One region of the Ureibacillus sp. 179-F W5.1 NHS genome, then DNA from elsewhere that is predicted to be linked to it. Evidence: a T-box and tRNA genes for the amino acid it is inferred to sense, from the RefSeq annotation. Region 1 holds a T-box; the other holds one or more tRNA genes.
The links. The T-box of region 1 lies ahead of argS (arginine--tRNA ligase). A T-box ahead of a tRNA ligase gene usually reads a tRNA of that ligase, here a tRNA-Arg.
Positions count from the first base shown of each region.

Region 2: it encodes a tRNA-Arg, which carries the amino acid that the T-box ahead of argS (arginine--tRNA ligase) is inferred to sense. The anticodon was not compared.

Region 1 is NZ_JBIQFG010000008.1:5,551-15,409, forward strand. Features, by position in the region: gene ACH0B5_RS05775 (ABC transporter permease) at 275-1,024, opposite strand; gene ACH0B5_RS05780 (ABC transporter ATP-binding protein) at 1,025-1,786, opposite strand; gene ACH0B5_RS05785 (DUF1048 domain-containing protein) at 2,135-2,485, opposite strand; partial or broken gene ACH0B5_RS05790 (DUF1048 domain-containing protein) at 2,497-2,845, opposite strand; gene ACH0B5_RS05795 (PadR family transcriptional regulator) at 2,907-3,227, opposite strand; gene ACH0B5_RS05800 (hypothetical protein) at 3,652-3,957, opposite strand; gene argS (arginine--tRNA ligase) at 4,181-5,854, opposite strand; T-box leader at 5,896-6,113, opposite strand; gene ACH0B5_RS05810 (TIGR03943 family putative permease subunit) at 6,202-7,107, opposite strand; gene ACH0B5_RS05815 (permease) at 7,118-8,101, opposite strand; gene ACH0B5_RS05820 (YneF family protein) at 8,404-8,625, opposite strand; gene sirA (sporulation inhibitor of replication protein SirA) at 8,841-9,269, opposite strand; gene ACH0B5_RS05830 (lmo0954 family membrane protein) at 9,500-9,853, shown strand.
Region 2 is NZ_JBIQFG010000001.1:134,835-144,693, forward strand. Features, by position in the region: gene ACH0B5_RS00675 (phosphoglycerate kinase) at 1-620, opposite strand, end outside; gene gap (type I glyceraldehyde-3-phosphate dehydrogenase) at 888-1,886, opposite strand; gene ACH0B5_RS00685 (sugar-binding transcriptional regulator) at 1,982-3,064, opposite strand; gene ACH0B5_RS00690 (glutaredoxin family protein) at 3,173-3,406, opposite strand; gene ACH0B5_RS00695 (spore coat protein) at 3,533-4,153, shown strand; gene ACH0B5_RS00700 (amino acid ABC transporter ATP-binding protein) at 4,201-4,923, opposite strand; gene ACH0B5_RS00705 (amino acid ABC transporter permease) at 4,920-5,627, opposite strand; gene ACH0B5_RS00710 (basic amino acid ABC transporter substrate-binding protein) at 5,647-6,447, opposite strand; tRNA gene ACH0B5_RS00715 (tRNA-Arg) at 6,963-7,037, opposite strand; gene clpP (ATP-dependent Clp endopeptidase proteolytic subunit ClpP) at 7,423-8,019, shown strand; gene ACH0B5_RS00725 (HPr family phosphocarrier protein) at 8,141-8,398, opposite strand; gene whiA (DNA-binding protein WhiA) at 8,499-9,443, opposite strand; gene ACH0B5_RS00735 (gluconeogenesis factor YvcK family protein) at 9,517-9,859, opposite strand, start outside.

The DNA of each region.
Region 1 (9,859 bases):
ATCCCCCTTTATTACTATAATAAGTAAATTTCTATGATTTGTCTGTAATATATTTTTGATATAAAAAACGCACAACTCAATCGAATCATAACTTATTACATTATCTTATTCTATCAATTTACTACGTTTGTTTGTGAACTCGTCGCGACAATATAAACCGTCTGTAGTATCTTCCCACGATTAAACATTAGGTTAATAAATCAAAAAGGCACGAAAAAATTCTCCGTGCCTTCAAAACATCTAGTTACCCCTGGATACTGGGCAAATGGTGCAGTTACCCTAGCTGACGTTTAAATGCTCTATTTGCAAAAAAGTAAGCGATGATCATGATACCGACGCACCATGCAAGTGCAATCCAAATATCGTTGCCGACAGGGCCTTCATACAAGAGGGCACGAATCGCATTTACGATTGACGTTACCGGCTGGTTTTCAGCGAAAAGGCGGATAAGTTTTGGCATTGTTTCCGTCGGGACAAAAGCTGAACTGATAAACGGTAGGAAAATTAGCGGGTACGAGTAAGCTGTAGCTCCTTCCATCGACTTTGCTGTCAACCCTGGTATAACCGCCAACCATGTCAGTGCTAGCGTGAACAGACCGATTATTCCTGCTACAGCAAGCCAATCCAAGAAATTAGCGCTAGAACGAAAACCCATTAAAAGGGCTACAAGAATAACTACCACAAGCGTTAACCCATTGGAAACAAGAGAGGTCAAGACGTGAGCCCACATAATCGAGGAACGTTTAATGGGCATCGTAATGAAACGGGCCATTAATCCACTCTTTACATCTGTAAATAACCGCAAGGATGTGTAAGCGACACCGGATGCGATTCCCATCAATAAAATTCCCGGTAATAAATAATTAACGTAATTATCTGTCCCTGTTTCTATTGCGCCACCAAAAACGTAGACAAATAACAGCATCATCATAATCGGTGTAATTGCCACCGTAATAATCGTATCTGGACTACGCATGATATTACGCATTAAACGACCAAGTAAAACCCCTGTTCTATTTTTCATTTACATTTCCTCCTTTTTACCTATAATCGCGAGGAAAATATCCTCTAACGTCGGTTGGTTTTCGATGTACTCAACTTTTGCTGGTGGGAACATCTCTTTCAATTCCGTTAGGGTACCTGTTGTGATGATTTTCCCTTCATGTAAAATGGCGATTCGGTCCGCCAGATGTTCAGCTTCTTCTAAATATTGAGTCGTCAATAAAATCGTCGTACCACCATCTGCAAGCTCTTTAACGGTTTCCCACACTTCAATCCGTGCCTCTGGATCTAACCCTGTCGTTGGTTCATCGAGAAAAATGACTGCTGGAGTACCAATTAGACTCATGGCAATATCAAGCCGACGCTTCATCCCACCTGAATATTGGTCTGCCCGACGATTGGCCGCATCCGTCAAACTAAACCTTGTCAGTAGATTGTCAGCGACTTGAGTAGGATTGGAAACTCCCCGTAACTTGGCAATCATGATCAGATTTTCTCTACCAGTGAGCATGCCATCTAAAGCTGCGAACTGTCCTGTCAGACTAATGCTCTCGCGAACATAATCTGGTTGATGTTGAACGTCAAAGCCACAAATATTTACTTTACCACCATCAGATTTCATCAATGTCGAGAGGATGTTGATTGTCGTCGTCTTGCCTGCTCCATTTGAACCTAGCAAAGCGAAAATTTCACCACGCCGTACATCAAAATCCACTCCCTTTAATACTTCCTTGTCTTTATAAGATTTCTTTAACCCTTTTACTGATATCGCTACATTGCTCATATTTTTTCCTCCTTATATTAAGTGTAGAAAGATTGCTTTCGAAATCGAAAATTTCCTAGCTTAGTCTGAAAAGAGAGGTAGATACTCGTATACAGACAAAGCAGTATAAATATCCGATTAACGGCCTTAATTCTAGATTGCCAATACTCCCCTATTAAGTCTGACTTATAATAAGTATTACTTAGTACCAAGTCAAAAAATAACTGAATAGTGAAGGTGATAATTCACATTGGTTACCCACTATTCAGAACGGGATTATTGCTTCTACTTAATCGATTCTTGAACCTCTTATCCATCCTCAATATACTCGCTTTACCTCATATACATTTTCCTTCTCGGTACCTATTTTTACTTCTTTTTATCTGTAATCTTTTTCATTGCCTTAGCAACTTCTTTGTCTACAGATTCTTGGTAGATGTCAGCGTATGTTTTTGAATCTTTGATTAAATCGTCGCAGAAAGCTGCCACGTCATTACCTGTCACTTCGAGTACACCTTTCCCGGAGGCAGCACCTTCTTCAAAAAGATCAATAATTCCCGAAAGTAAACCAGTCCCTTCGGTTAACTCGACAGGGCCGACCTTAAAAAAATATTTTTGAATCTCCTTGTAAACAACACGATAATCTTGTGGGAGGGCTTTGACACGCGCCATGTGTGCTCTCCACTCTTTTTTACCCTCAATAATGTCTTGTATGCTCATTTTTATCCTCCTTATTTACCCAGTTTTTTAGCAACATTTCTGTTTAGTTGCTCACGCCACTTATCGCGATAAGATTTTGCTTCCTCTTCACCGCACAATGCCGAACAGAAGCCTTGAATATCATCGCCCAAAACCTCTTGAACACGCTGACCTTCCGCTGCCGTTTCTTCAAGTAGACCAAGTACACCGTCAAGAATTGGCATGAGGTTGCGACCAGTGAAATCTGAGTGCGACCAAAGATTAGCTTTAATTTTTTCCCATGCCGTTTGATAATCAGATGGCAATTTTTTGGCACGGGATTCAAAATTTTTCATTTCTTTCGTCATGTCACTACCTGTAATTTTTTTCCCAAAACCTCATTACTTTTCCTCCTTTTTTTATAAAGCTGAACCAAAAACACTGGACGATACAATTTATGAAACTAGATTGACTTTAAAGCATTAATTTTTGAAGATAAAAAATCCCATTTTTCCCAAAACAATTCAAGTTCCTGGCGCCCAGCTTCATTAAGTGTGTAAAACTTGCGGGGTGGACCCATATCTGACGGTTTCTTTTCTACATTAACTAGTTTTTTCTTTTCTAATCGTACTAGGATAGTGTATACAGTTCCTTCCACAACTTCAGTAAACCCAAGTTGGTTTAGGCGACGGGTAATTTCATAGCCATAGGTTTCATGACGACTAATAATTTCCAACACACACCCTTCCAGCGAACCCTTCAGCATCTCAGTTAAATTTTCCAAGTTCAGCGCCCCCCTATTCTGTCTGACTTATATTCTGTATTACTTAGTACCGAGAAAAAATTTTACTTAATAGCTTTGTGTAAAAAGGCTATTAAGTAATACTAACTACATCTATAATGTAGCACTAAGTAGTGAGGGTGTCAATTAAAATTTAGAAACTTTTTCAAAATTCACTACTAAGCACTACAAGTATCAAGTAACACTTACTACAAGTACATCGTAACACTAAGTAGATTGACTGTCAATTGGAATTTATAATTTTTTTTAATTCTTTTAATTCTGCTCATTATTTTTGAAATTATTAATTGTCCATATTTTATCCTTTGGATTACACACATAAAGAAAGAGCACAACTTCTACTCTGAATTGTGCTCGATTGTGGAAATATAAAAAATTTATTGTTAGCCTATTTCTATAACATCATTTATTCTTTTGGTAAAATTCCATTTGTAATTTTCAGTAACAATTTGTTTAAAATGGTTACACATAAATTGAGGATAATCAAGACGAAGGCAAGAAAAACTATATATTTAAAGATTATATTCGAAATTGATCCTACAATCCAATTCCCTCCAAAGTATATAAAAATAAAGCCCATTAATGTTGCTAAAAGATAGGATATCCCAACCCCTAAAATTTGGCGTTTTGTCAGTACCTTTAACGTTCCTCTATTTTTCATAATCCTGTAAATGATGATTACAATAGATATAGCAATAAATAAATACTCCATTATATAACCACTCCTACTTTTCATTCTTGACATAATGACGATAAAATTCTTTATGCTTTTACCGTATCAATAGGAATCAACGTTTTTTTGAAAGTGAATGATAAATTCGATATAAACATTCACTTGTAATTGACAAGTAAATAATATCCCAGTTTATTTTGATAATATCATTTTGTTTTATAATAAAACATACCCCCTTCTTGAATATTAAAAGGGTTTATTTTTACATCTCCTTAGGTGCTTTAATTCCTAATAATCGTAAAGATTCTTGCAAAAGTATCGAAACCGCATAAGCAACTTTCAAACGTTCTCTTTGTAATTCATCATTCGTTAAAAACTTCGTATTAGCATAATATTTATTAAAGCTTCTTGCTAGTTGCAAACTAAATTTCGCAATTGTTGAAGGATTTGCTTGAACAAAAGCCGTTTCGATTACATGAGGAAAAGTTTCAATAAGTTTTATTACTTCCCACGCTTCCCCATCTAAATAATTTAAATGCGATTCCGTAAATGAAAATTTGCCTTTGTTGAGTAAAGTTTGAATCCGCGCATTCGTATATTGAACATACGGTCCCGTTTCTCCTTCAAAAGTCACCATCTTTTCAATAGAAAATTCGATATCATTCATTCGTTCATTTTTTAAGTCGTTGAAAATAACTGCTCCAATTCCGACCTCATTTGCTACTTTTTCTTTATTTTTAAGTTGGGGATTTTTTTCTTCAATATTTTTTCTCGCAGCTTGCATCGTTTCTGCTAACACATCGGCTAGTAAAACGACCTTCCCTTTACGAGTAGACATTTTTTTCCCGTCCTTTAACATCATGCCAAATGGAACATGCATTAAATTTTCGGACCATTGATACCCCATTTTCTTCAACACTGCAAACAACTGTTTAAAATGGAGCGACTGTTCATGGCCGACCACATAAAAAATTTTAGCTGGTTCATATAAATTGTATCGATACATGGCCGCTGCTAAATCACGGGTCGCATATAAAGTGGCCCCATCTTTTTTCATCATTAAACAAGGTGGCATTTCTTCTAATTGAACGACCATCGCACCGTCGGATTCTTCAAGTAATCCTTTATTTATTAATTCTTCTACAACAGAACCCATTTTATCGTTATAAAAGGCTTCACCGTGATAGGAATTAAAGGAAACACCTAACATTTGATAAATGTCTTCAAACTCCTTTAACGAAGCATCTCGGAACCATTTCCATAATGCGTGAGCTTCCTCATTTCCATCTTCAAGGGCTTTAAAAGCTTCTCTTGCTTTGTCGTTTAACGACTCTTCTTTTTCTGCTTCTTCATGAAACTTTACATAAATTTTTAATAGCTCTTCAATAGGATTTTGTTCAATAGCCTGTAGATTGCCCCACAATTGGTAGGCAACGATCAATTTCCCAAATTGGGTACCCCAATCTCCTAGATGATTAATACGGATAGCTTCATAACCTAACTTCTCAGAAATGTTTGCTAACGCATTGCCAATTACCGTGGAACGAAGATGTCCCATCGAAAAGGGCTTCGCAATATTTGGTGATGAAAAATCTAAAACAACCTTTTGACCGTTTTTCTCTTTTGTTCCAAAATGATGTTTTTCCAATAAAACCTTTTCAATTACATTATTGGCCACTTGTAATTGATGAAAAAATACATTGACATAGGCCTGTTCTGCACGCACTTCTTGTATAAAATCACCTTGAATTTTTTCGGCTATTTCCTTCGCAATTAATTGAGGAGATTTTTTCAACTTTTTTGCTAGTGTAAAACAAGGAAAAGAAATATCTCCTAAGTGGGCATATTTAGGTATTTCCAACAATGATTCTATTTCCTCAACTGATAAACTTTCATTTAATGCCTTCGAAATAAGGAACGCTAATTTCGTTTTCATTTTTCATCCTCCTCTAAACAAAAAAGCTCCCGTCTCTATAAAAAAGAGACGAGAGCATAAATTCCCGTGGTACCACTCTAGTTGCCACAAATGTGACCGCTTTTTTCGTTCATAACGGGGTGCCTTCCCCGATCTTCTCTACTAAGTTTCAAGAAGTTTCTCCAAAGTGCGTTTCACTAATATTTTCAGTATTAGGCTCCCACCACCCCTAATTCGCTTACCCTTCCATATTAGCTACTGTCTTTTTCATCGAATTTCCCATTCATTAAATTAAAATTGATTCTACATAATCGTAAATTGAAATGCAAGAAAATTTTAATAAAACAGTTCAATGATTAAAACATAGTTTATTCAGCTAACGTTAATACCGGATAAACATATGGTTCAGTCGGCTCGTCTATTACTTTCCAGCCAGTTGCTTTAATAACTGGAATTTCATATCCCCCGTAATTTGTCACATCTAATACGCCTTCAATTTCAAGCCAAGTATCCTCTTTTAAAGTATTTGCCCCTTCAAATTCCGTTAAAATCCCTAAAATACTAGCGTCAGCTATACAATGGGTAATCATAAAACGAGATAATACGAGTTGATTGGAATTAAAGCCATCTTCTTTAAAAACAAACCCGCTCATTTGAATGGTTCTTCCTACATATTCCGTTGGATTTTCATTTAACGCTTCGTAATAAGAACCAAAAATATCATCTTGCATTTGAATCGTCTCGGATTGCTCAAGTAACGATAACTTTTTCTCATATTCTTCATTTGATAAATAATTGTTATTCACTAATGGAACGTGGTCACTTGAATAAATATCAATATTTTCTTTATCTGTAAGGGTTGTTTCATTCAAAGGGGAAGTTTCCTTTTGATTTACTTGGGAAAAAATCGCTCCTTTATTTGAAGCAATGGTGGAATTTAAAGTAGCTGGTTCAAAAGCAAATCCCGTAATAATAGGAAAAACCATCACACTGTAACTGAATAATCTTGATAAATTAAATTGTTCATTGCCATGGTCATGACCGTGATGACAACTTGGACCACAATGATGATGTCCTTTCCCTTTCCTTTGAAAAATACGAAACAGCTGTATAAAGAACAACAGGATAAAAATACCCGCTGCTAACTTACTAATATTTTCATATTTCGGGTTAATATATTTCATGATCGTCCCTGTCGAATGTAAATCAATGAAAAACAACACGAATACGCCTAAAATGACAGCTTTGATAAAATGTTGCAAGTGAAACTTCATGGAAACACCCCTATAGGAAACTAGTTAAACTTACAAATAAAAAGACAATTGTTGTAATTAGAAGGAATAATACGAATACAAACTTCGCCTTAAAGACACTTAGTAACATGATCGTATTTTTCAAATCAATCATAGGTCCATACACTAAAAAGGCAAGGATGGAAGTTGTGGGAAACAAGTTTCTAAAGGAAGCACCAATGAAGGCATCTGCCTCTGAACATAGGGATAAGAAGAATGCTAATGCCATCATTACAATCGTCGAATGGTAAACACTATCTCCGAAAGCTAGCAACGCTTGGGCAGCTACAAAGGTTTGTAAGCCAGCTGCGACAAAGGCACCAATAATTAAATATTTACTCATATCAAAAAATTCATCGATTGAATGTTCGAACATTCCTTTTACTCTTTGATATAAAGGGGGGTGTTTTACTTTTGATTTTGTGACGCTATGTTCCTTATGTTTTAATTGATTTGATTTAAATAAAAAGCTTATCACTAGTGCAATGGCTAATGCTGCGACAAACCCAACGCCCATTCGTAACAAAGCCATCCTTAAATCATTTCCAAAGGCCATATACGTTGAAAGGATAACAATTGGATTAATTAATGGACCGGTTAATAAAAAACCAACTCCTGCATATAAAGGAACGCCTTTATCAATTAATTTTCGAACAATAGGAACGATTCCACATTCACATGCTGGAAATAAAGCACCGACTATACAACTCATGAACACGGCTTTTACTTTACTTTTCGGAATCCATGACTTGATATGTTCTTCCGTAATAAATATTTGAATAAATCCAGCAATTAGGACACCTATTAAAACAAATGGAATGGCTTCGATTAAAATACTAAGGAAAATGGTATTTAACTGGGGTAAAGAACTCCATTCTTCCGTAACGAAAAATGGACTAAAAAAAATGAAACCAACGACTAAAAGGAGGAAAATGATTGTAGAAAGATTAAATGAAGATTTTTGGCTATAGGACATTGAAACTCACTCCTTCTCCATATTTTCATAGAACTACTTGTTCGATAACATTTCTATCTACCTTGTTCTAAATTTTCTATTATCAACAATACAAAATACTATTTTTTAAATCTCCTATAGTAATTTTAGTAAAGGAAGCATTAAAACATGCTAAAAAAATGATTATTTTTCAAACCATTACTTATAAAAAAGAAAAAGTGTAATTTCAGCTTAAAGCTAAAATTACACCTTTCGAAAAGTTTACTTAACCATAGAAAGTAAAACAACAGTTTAACGTATGCAAACTGTTGTTGAGATTACAATTATTTACTTTGTAATTTGTTCATTTGTGCCATCATTTGACGAACTTGCTTTTCAGATGGTTTACGTCCCATTTGAGCCATCATGACACGAATCATTTGTTCATTGATTGGTGGGTTTTCTTTTAAATATTTCATCATATATTGACGTGCTAAAAAGAAACCTAGTGCAACGCCCCCTACTAGAGCGATAATTACGATAAGAATCCAAGCCCATGTAGCCATTTTGTGCCAACCTCCTCCACTGCCGTTAATACCATGAATCAAACTTTGTTCAACCACTTTATACGAATGGAAAATCAAGTTTCACAATCATATAAAGAAAACAAAGATAAACTCTCCATGAAGGATTATACACTATAAACTGCTTAGATACTAGCTTTTCAATTGTTTTTTCTATAATCGTATCCCAAACCTACAATCCGTAAAACTATTCATTTCTAATAAGAAGCATGTTTAATCGGTTTTAACCATCCACATTCCGATTCTTCTGTATTAAAAGCAATAAAAGAATCATTCATTTGGCTCAAACTATGGAATAAATCCAAATCTAACATACGAGATCCCTCACAAATGGCCTCTATATGATAATTACATACTTTTATTTTTAAACCACCTTTAAGTTGGTGTTCAAATTTCAAATAATCATCTACCCATTGAATTGTCGGGAAACTCTTTTTTAAATGCTCGTAAATTACACCTTGTACCATTCTTCCTTCAATCGGTTCACAGAGATAGCTTAGCTGCTTATCCGCAGAGGACTCGAGAGCTTGCTCTTTAGTCGATACCATTTCAAGAAGCATTCTTTCCCTTCCAAATACAAAAGATTGGTACTGTTTTTTTATATGAAATATTGAATATGTTCTCATGTTACGTCCTCCTCTCATTACCAACATTATAAAGAATAGATTCTGAATATTTTGTCAAAGGGTGTCACGACTTTCCTTCTATTTTTGTCAAAATAGCATGAATGACTAATTTCGTTCACTTTTCCTAGATTCCCTCAGCCTCAAGACCTAGTGAAAAATGCAATCGGAGTCCGTTTTAGGAAATATCGTTAAGAGATAACATAAAGGTACAACAGAAAGGAGCAAGAGAAATGAAAAAATTATTTCTATTATTAGTCGGAGGTATTACTGCAATCGTCGCCCTTTGTATGGTTGGGCCACTACTTGGCTTTGCTTTTTCTGCATTACTAGTCTTCTTAGGTATGCATTATTACGTAAAAACAACATCAACAATGATGAAAGTAGTATGGGTTGCAATTGGTTTAATGGGAGTGTTTTCAGCTATTTCAAACGTGCCAGCAATTATCGGCTTAGCAGCATTAGTTGTTCTATATATCATTTATAAAAAATGGAACAATGAAGAAGTTTCTTTTAAACAAATTAAAGAAGATTCGAGCGATCCATTTACAAACTTTGAAAAAGAATGGGTAAAATTAACAAAATAAAGGAGA
Region 2 (9,859 bases), on a different contig from region 1:
TCAATAACCCCGATTTTGTCCTTAACCTTTGCGCCACCGATAATGGCAGTAAACGGTCTTTCAGGATTCGATAAAGCCTTCCCTAATACATCTAATTCTTTTTCCATTAATAAGCCAGATACTGCAGGAATGTATTTCGCAATTCCTTCTGTTGATGCATGGGCACGGTGGGCAGCGCCAAAGGCATCATTGACATAAATGTCAGCTAATTTAGCGAAGGATTTAGATAATTCTTCATCATTTTTCTCTTCACCTTTATGGAAACGAACGTTTTCTAATAGGACGATATCGCCTTCTTTCATGTTTCCAACCGTTGTTTCTACTTCTTCCCCAATGGACTCGTCTAATTTAATAACCGGTTGTCCAATTAGTTTCGATAAATGGTGTCCAACTGCTGTTAGGCGTAACTCTTCTTTCACTTCACCCTTTGGTCTGCCTAAATGGGAAGCTAAAATAACTTTTGCTCCTGAATTTACTAATTGTTGGATCGTTGGGATTGCCGCGCGTATACGTGTATCATCTGTAATTTCGCCATTCTCCATCGGAACGTTGAAATCCACACGTACAAATACTCGTTTTCCCTTTACTTCTACATCATTCATTGTCTTCTTTAAAAACATGGAAGAAGCCTCCTTCAAATCAATCGAGAATCGATTTCCTATGGTATTTAAAACTGCTTTTTATAAGTAAGATAAACAATATATCCTTTACCTTACGACGTGAAATGTACGTCTAACCTTCGAAAAAAAAGCGATGGGTAGTTTACTCCATCGCTTTTTACCCCCCATTATTATAAATGGTAATAATTATAAAGGCTATACTTTTTATATACTACAAGGCAAATATGCCACATATTTTTAAAAAGTATGACACATTAAACCTATTCTTTATTGTTGTGTAATGTATTTAGATAAATCTAATAGTCGATTAGAATATCCAATTTCATTGTCGTACCATGCAAGTACTTTAATCATATTATTATCTAATACCATAGTAGATAATCCATCCACAGTTGAAGAATGACGGTTACCGTTGTAGTCGATTGAAACTAAAGGTAATTCGTTATAGTCAAGAATACCTTTTAGCTCACCGCTTGCTGCTTCTTTTAACGCATTATTAACATCTTCTGGTGTTACAGTTGTATTTAACTCAGCCACTAGGTCCACACAAGATACGTTAGGTGTTGGTACACGCATAGAGAAACCATCTAATTTCCCTTTTAATTGCGGTAAAACTTTCGCAACCGCTACGGCAGCACCAGTAGTTGTTGGAATCATTGATACAGCACCTGCACGGGCACGTCTTGGGTCACTATGTGGGAAGTCTAAAATACGTTGGTCATTTGTATAAGAGTGAATTGTTGTCATCAAGCCGCGTTTAATGCCGAATTTTTCATCCAATACTTTCGCAACAGGTGATAAACAGTTTGTTGTACAAGATGCATTGGAAATGACATTTTGACTTGGATCATATTCCGTATGGTTAACGCCCATTACATAAGTTGGCATGTCGCCTTTTGCAGGAGCAGATAAAATCGCTTTTTTCGCACCAGCTTGCACGTGTAATGAAACTTCTTCCATTGAACGGAATCTACCAGTAGATTCAATTACTACATCGATATCTAGCTCACCCCATGGTAAATTCGCAGGGTCTTTTTCAGAAAGAACTTTTACTCTTTTACCATCGACGATGAACGCATTATCTTCTGATTGTACTTCTCCGTTATATATACCGTGAACTGAGTCAAATTTTAAAAGATGAGCCAGTTGATGAGCATCTGATAAGTCATTTACAGCAACAACTTCAAATTCATTCGATTGAATTGCCTCACGAAAAACTAATCTACCAATACGTCCAAACCCGTTAATTGCAATTCTGATTGCCATATCAAATTCCTCCAAATAAAAAATTTATTTATAATATTTCTTAAGGCCTTTAAAAGTTTAGCCTAAATAAAACTTATTTATCCGTGATTTACTTGCTATAAGGAAAGTTCATTCGTTGAACTTTGTAACATTTCATTTGCAGCACCTTCGTCCGTAATTAACGTCGTTTGCTTTGCTGCATTTTTAAAGTAGGCTTGAATCGCTTTCGCTTTCATCGAGCCTCCTGCCACAGCGATAATTTGCGGACTATTTTTCACTTCGTTTAGCTGAATGCCAATCGTATTTATTCGGTATATTACTTCACCAAACTCATCAAAATAATAACCAAAGGCTTCGCCAATCGCATTTTTTTCCTTTAACAAATTGAGTATTTCTTCGCTGGAATGACGTCGGTTCGCCATATCTTTTGCCGTACCGATTCCATGGATGACAATATCAATATGTTCATACAAATCAAGCACTTCTTTTACAACGGGCTCTTCGCTCATCGTTGCGTAGGCTGCTTCACTTAAATTTTCTGGCAAATACAATGTGCGGAAGTCCGCACCACATTTCGAAGCAAATTGGGAAACTAGGGTATTAGCTTGTAAATTCATTTGATTCCCAAAACTACCCCGTGCAGCGACAAAGGTTAACGTGCTGAGCGTTTTTGTCGGTGACAAAAACTTCGGTAGTGATGCAATTGTGCTACCGCCCGTTATGGCAACCTTCTGCTCCTTTTTAGCAATGTTTGTTAAATAGAGAGCTGCTTCTTTTCCTAAATGTTGCTTAATACTTTCATCCGCATCAACATCTCCAGGGACGATGATAACTTTTTCTATCCCTAACAATTGGGCAAGTTTTTTCTCTTTTAAGCTTAAACCGGAAAGTTCTTGGAAAACTTCTTTTAAATTTTCTAAAGCTTCATATCCCTTTTCGGTACATATCATTCCCTTTTGGGACGTTTCAATTAAATTTTGATTCATCAGCAATGTCGTTTCATTCCGAACAGTTCGTTCTGAAACATCTAATGTATCTAATATCGTTCTCCTTCCAACAGGTCCCGATACTGCAATGATTTGAAGTATTCGATACCTTAAAGGAAAGATTGTGGAAAGCTCAGGAATAAGTTGCTGAACTAACTTATAAGGATCATGTTTTATGAAAACACACCTCCAGTTGGGTAGATTTTGTCCCACTAAATATTTTTCGTCCCACATAGGGTAAAAAAATATTCTACGTAAAGTATACAATTTTCTATAAAAATCTACAAATGATTTCAACCATTTTTTTCAAAGCACTTCATTTTAACGATGAAGTGCCTCATAAAGGGTAACATAGTCTAAATTTCCATATTGTATAATTTGATCATCTTTTTCAACGACTGGAATCATCAACATATATTTTTCATGCAATTGTTCATTTTCTTCTATATTAATAACCTCAATATCAAAATCCATATCTTCTTGGACAAGCTTTAATGTAAGCAAACCTTCTTCACATAATAAACAATTTGGTCGACTATAAAAATTGATTTTCATCTTTCTTTTCCTCCACATTCGTTCAACTGTTTATAGCATTACAAAAATGAGCTGAATAATCAAATTGTAACTTACACAAACTAATGTCGTACAATTTGTACACTAAATTCTGGGAGGAAAAAATTTATGGAAAATCAATTCATGAATGAATCTCAAGCAATGCAAGGAAATATGCCACTTTCGATGAACCATGGTGCCCATGAAGTGTTAGACGTTCATGAAGTTCTAAGTGCTTCCATTGGTGCAATGAACACATTTATCTTCTTCCGTCCTCACGTACAAGACCAAGAACTTCTAAATATTTTGGATAGACAATATGCCTTCATGTTAGACGAGTACAATATTACGGCTGAATGTTTCAAAACAGGACAAGATCCAAGTCACCCTACTCGTTCTTACAAAATGCAAATGGGTAACGATACAAAATACGGTTTAACACCTGGCCAACCGAAAAAACCGATGACTTCTGCAAACGAAATCAATGACGGTATTATTTCAGGCTTCTTATTAAACTGTCATAAAATGGGGGCAACTGGTAAAACAACGGCAGCCCTTGAATCAACAAACCCAGTAGTACGTCGTGTATTACAAGACTCTATCCAAAACTGTATCGAAATGGCATACGAATTATCTCTTTACCAAAACAAAAATGGTTACTACCAAGTACCACAACTTTCATCACAAGATATGCAAACGATGTTAAATATGTACGGGCAAGCAGATAAAGCAAAAGATATGCCAAACTAAAATAAACAAATCCATTTGATGGCATCATCAAATGGATTTGTTTTCATTTATAATACTTTTCCTAAAAAGGCTTTCGTTCGTTCATTTTGAGGACGACTAAATAATTCTTCAGGATTTCCTTGTTCCACAATATACCCACCATCCATAAACACGACCCGATCCGCCACTTCTCGGGCAAAGCCCATTTCATGGGTGACAACAACCATCGTCATTCCTTCAACGGCTAATTGTTTCATCACATCTAATACTTCCTTTACCATTTCAGGGTCAAGGGCAGATGTTGGTTCATCAAACAACATCACTTTCGGTTTCATCGCGAGGGCCCGCGCAATGGCTACCCGCTGTTGTTGCCCACCGGAAAGCTGTTCAGGATAATTGTACGCCTTTTCCTTTAAACCTACTTTATCTAATAGTTCCAAGGCAAGGTTTTCCCCATCCTTTTTGTCCATTTTACGTATGAGCATTGGCGCCATCGTAATATTTTCAATCACTGTCATATGGGGAAATAAATTAAACTGTTGAAATACCATTCCGACTTCCGTTCGTATTTCGTTTATGTTCGTTTTCGGATCATTGACCATAACCCCATTAATATAAATCGCGCCATCGGTAATTTCCTCTAATAAATTGATACATCTTAAAAACGTACTTTTACCAGAACCCGATGGACCGATTACACAAACTACTTCCTTTTCATAGACTTCATAGTTAATTCCCTTTAATACTTCTAATTTTCCGTAAGCTTTGTGTAAATTTTCTACTTTTATCATGATGCAATCCGCTCCTCTCGTTTTTTCCGCGGATTGTAATGGATACTAAACCGTCTCTCAACATATGCAATTAGTTTCGCTACAGCATACGTTAAAATTAAATACATAATTGCTGCCACTAAGTAAGGTTCCCAGAAACGTTGGTAAGCGCCTGCTACCACTTTCGCTGCATATAAAATATCATTCGCAGCAATAACCGTTACAAGGGAAGAATCCTTTAATAATGCAATAAATTCATTACCTAATGGTGGAATCATTCGACGAAAGGCTTGAGGTAATATAATTTTCCGCATCGCTTGGCGTTCCGTTAATCCAAGGGAGCGGGCAGCTTCCATTTGACCTTTATCAATCGATTCAATCCCGGCACGGATAATTTCTGCATTATAAGCGGCACTATTTAAAATGAGGGCTGTTATACCGGAAACCAAAAAACCAAAGGATTGACCGAAAACCGCGGGTATAAATGCTAAATGAATGATTAATATTTGAACTAACATTGGCGTTCCACGGAAAAGATCTACATAAATTTTACAAGGCCAATAAACCCATCTTTTTTTAGACGTTTTACCTAACCCTAGTAATAACCCTAGTACGATACCTCCTAAATAACCGCATATCGTTAAAATAATCGTCACCCATAAACCATTTATAAAAAACTCACGGTAGTCCCAGACAATATCCCACCGCATATCTAAGAAGTTCATCTGAAACACCTCCAACTAATTAATCCAGCTCTTGACCTGTAATTTCAGCCAATTTACCATTCTCTTTAATTTTTTGAAGGCCTTCATTTAATTGTTCAAGCACTTCTGTATTTCCCTTTTTCACCATTAACCCGTAATATTCTTTTTCAAAACTATCATCCTCGATCGCTTTTAATTTCGAATCTGGGTTGTTTTTAATATATTCAAGAATGACGGCGTTATCTCCAATAGCCGCATCTACAGTACCATTAATCACTTCTTGAATCGCAATTGGCGTTGTTTCGTAAGGTAAAATATTCGTGCTTGTTTTCCCTTGTAGATCTTGGGCTGCGTAATGACCAGTCGTATTAATTTGTACACCGATTTTTTTATCTTTTAAATCATCAAGTTTAGTAATATCCGAATCTTCTTTTGTGACGATTAATTGGGTAGCCTCATAATACGGTTCTGTGAAATCATAAGTTTCTTTCCGCTCATCCGTTATTGTAATCGCAGAAATACCTAAATCAATTTCTCCATTTGTTATTTGTTGGAATAACGGCTCCCATCCAACGTTATTAATTTCAAACTCTACTCCAATTTCTTCCCCTATTGCTTTCACAATATCAATATCAATACCGACAATATTCCCACTATTGTCAAAGGATTCGAAAGGAGCATAGGCAGCATCTGTACCTACTACTAGTTTCGTTGTTTCCCCTTCAGTACTTGTTGAGTCGGATGATCCGGAAGCTCCATTCTCTTCTGCACCACATGCAGCTAAAATAAGTGAAGCGGCAGCAAAAGGCATCAATAGCTTAAATAAATTTTTCTTTAACATCGTATTCCTCCTTCAAAATAAGTGATTCATATTATTCTATAATCAGAAAATTGAAAATAAAATAAGTTTAGATATCCCCAATTATATAAAGTTCAAAATTTTAATACAACATTTAATTTTCTAAATACTTAAAATAAATTGTAGATTATCGGTTATTTTTTACTAGAAACTATTATAGAAAAGTCGAATATTTATGACTTAAGAGGGGTTTTGTTTAGATTTCTTATTAATGTTCAAATACAAAAAAAGACCCGAGAGTTCTAATTGAACTTTCGGATCTTGTTTCTTTATTCAAACCTCAAACTAAAATTATTCCATTATCGACGCTCATAAATTTATATATGAAAAAATTGGTAATGATAGTTTAAAGAGAATGAATTAGGGATAAAATGAATTGGTACAGTAATTACATTTTATCCCTTATGTTTCATTCCCTCTGAATTTTAATAGGCTGCTAAAACTAGTAAAATTCAGGAAGGTATTACGTATTATATTATATAGTTAAAACAGTAAAATGGCGCCCTCGGAGGGAATCGAACCCCCAGCGGAAGAACCGGAATCTTCTGTGTTATCCATTACACCACGAGGACGTTTAATATGTCACTTGTATCGACTAAAACGATTTTCAGTATAAAATTGAACTTCTAGTAAAAAGCATAGTGTCGATTTATGACCTTTCTATTATACAAATGTATATAAGACAATTCAACTATAAAATTGAAGTTAGGGATAATTTTTTTAAAGAAATACTGAATGATTTCATACACAAAATTGGTTTGAATGCCTTTTCCATTCCCATCTTATAGCTCTACTATCCCCATAGAATAATAGTAATTTTCATTTTAAATTTATTTTATTCACAATTAGTGGTTTATATTTGACCTTCCTTGACTATTCTGTGTATGATATGAGTACAGCTGAAGTGAAAGCTTCAGCACGTAGTAAACGACTAAATCTTTTTAAGGAGGATTTACAATGAATTTAATTCCTACAGTTATCGAACAAACAAATCGCGGTGAACGTGCCTATGACATTTATTCAAGACTTTTAAAAGACCGCATCATTTTACTTGGTAGCGCTATTGATGATAATGTAGCAAACTCCATTGTTGCCCAATTATTATTTTTAGCAGCAGAAGATCCAGATAAAGATATTTCCCTATATATTAACTCACCTGGTGGCTCCATTACAGCTGGTATGGCTATTTACGATACAATGCAATATATTAAGCCTCAAGTTTCTACAATTTGTATCGGCATGGCAGCTTCAATGGGTGCATTCTTACTTACTGCTGGTGAACCAGGTAAACGTTTCGCATTACCAAATGCTGAAGTGATGATTCACCAACCACTTGGTGGAGCTCAAGGGCAAGCAACTGAAATCGAAATTGCTGCAAAACGTATTCTTTTCTTACGTGATAAATTAAACAAAATTTTATCTGAACGTTCTGGTCAACCGTTAGAAAAAATCGCTCAAGATACAGATCGCGATAACTTCATGACAGCAGAACAAGCGAAAGAATATGGTTTAATTGACAATATCATTACTCGTATCGAAGATTCTAAAAAATAATAATCGAAACAAAATGGTGATAAGGAATTTCCTTATCACCATTTTTTTATAAAAAAGGGACGTCTCATTTAAGTATGAGACACCCCCTTAAAGTTGCGAGCGTTTACAAGTTTTCTCATTGTTATTCTTCTCTTTGAATTAAGGATGATAATCCGTCGATAGCCTCTTGTTCATCTTTACCGTCTGCGATAAGTGTAACAGTTGTTCCTCTTGCAATTGCTAAGCTCATAATCCCCATAATGGATTTAGCATTCACTTTTTTCTCGTCTTTTTGTAAATACACTTCTGATTTAAAACGATTTGCTTCTTGTACAAATAAAGCAGCTTGTCTTGCCTGTAAACCAGATTTCAATTTCACTTCTACATTGGTTTCAACCATTTATCGATACTCCCTTTCACACCGTACATAATATAATTTTATCTTATCTAAATTGTATAAAAAGAACAATGTTAGATTACTACAATTTTTTGAACAATCACTATTTTATCGTTTCGCCGCGTCTTAAAGCATCCGCTATTTCGTCAATTTTACGTAAACGATGATTTACCCCCGATTTACTTACAGTTCCAGTGGAAACCATCTCGCCAAGTTCTTTTAAAGTCACATCTTGATACTCAACACGAAGCCGTGCAATTTCTCGTAACTTTTCAGGAAGTTGATCAAGTCCGACCGTATTTTCAATAAATCGGATGTTTTCCACTTGACGAATAGCCGCACCGATTGTTTTGTTTAAGTTCGCCGTTTCACAATTGACGATACGGTTTACACTGTTTCGCATATCCCGTAATATCCGTACATCTTCAAACTTTAGCATCGCCTGTGTGGCGCCAACAATTCCTAAAAAATCAGAAATTTTTTCAGCTTCTTTTAAATAGGTGACAAATCCCTTTTTCCGTTCGATTGTTTTTGCATTTAAATTAAATTGATTCATTAAATCGGCTAATGCTTCCCCATGCTCTTTATATAAAGAATAAATCTCTAGATGATAAGCAGAAGTTTCGGGGTTATTTACAGAGCCACCTGCTAAAAACGCTCCACGCAAATAGGCTCGTTTTTGATTTTTATTTGATAACAACGAACTAGAAATGGAATGATTTAATTGAAAATCCCCAGATAAAATATCTAAATCTGTTAATAGTTCACGAGCACCATCCCGAACCCGGCAAATGTAAACATTATTTTTCTTTAAGCGCATTTTTTTTCGCACTAAAAGTTCCACATTGTATGGATATAATTTTTTAACAATCGTGTACAGTCTTCTTGCAATTGCTGCATTTTCTGTTTGCACGTCTAAACTCAGCTGTCTATTTGTAAAGGATAATGATCCGTTCATTCGTATAAGTGCAGAGACTTCCGCTTTTAAGCAATGCTCATCCGTCTCTACTTGCGTTAACTCTTTTTTTGTTTCGGAAGCAAATGACATCTTTCTCCCCCCTTTTACCTATGTATGAAAACAATCATATCATATATTCCATTCTAGAGTTCGTTTTGCTTACTTACATTCTCTTCAATGTGTAATCATACAACCATTTCGCAATTTTATTGGATTCATGGCGGACAACCCCAGATTGGATTGTTGCGATTTCCTTTTTAATAACTTCCAATCCCATGCTCTTTAATTTTTCTATATCAATCAGAACTGGTTCTGCATTTTCTTCTCGATAATTTTCTTTTATCGGTAAGGGGAGTTCAATCTCATTTACTAAAATGGCATCTAAACAAGGCTTTCCTACATGATCATAAATCGCTTGAACATGATCTGTGGCACGATAACGAATCGTTTCACCCTTTTGTGTCATTAAGTTGCAAATATAAATCCGTTTTCCCTTTGCCTTTACT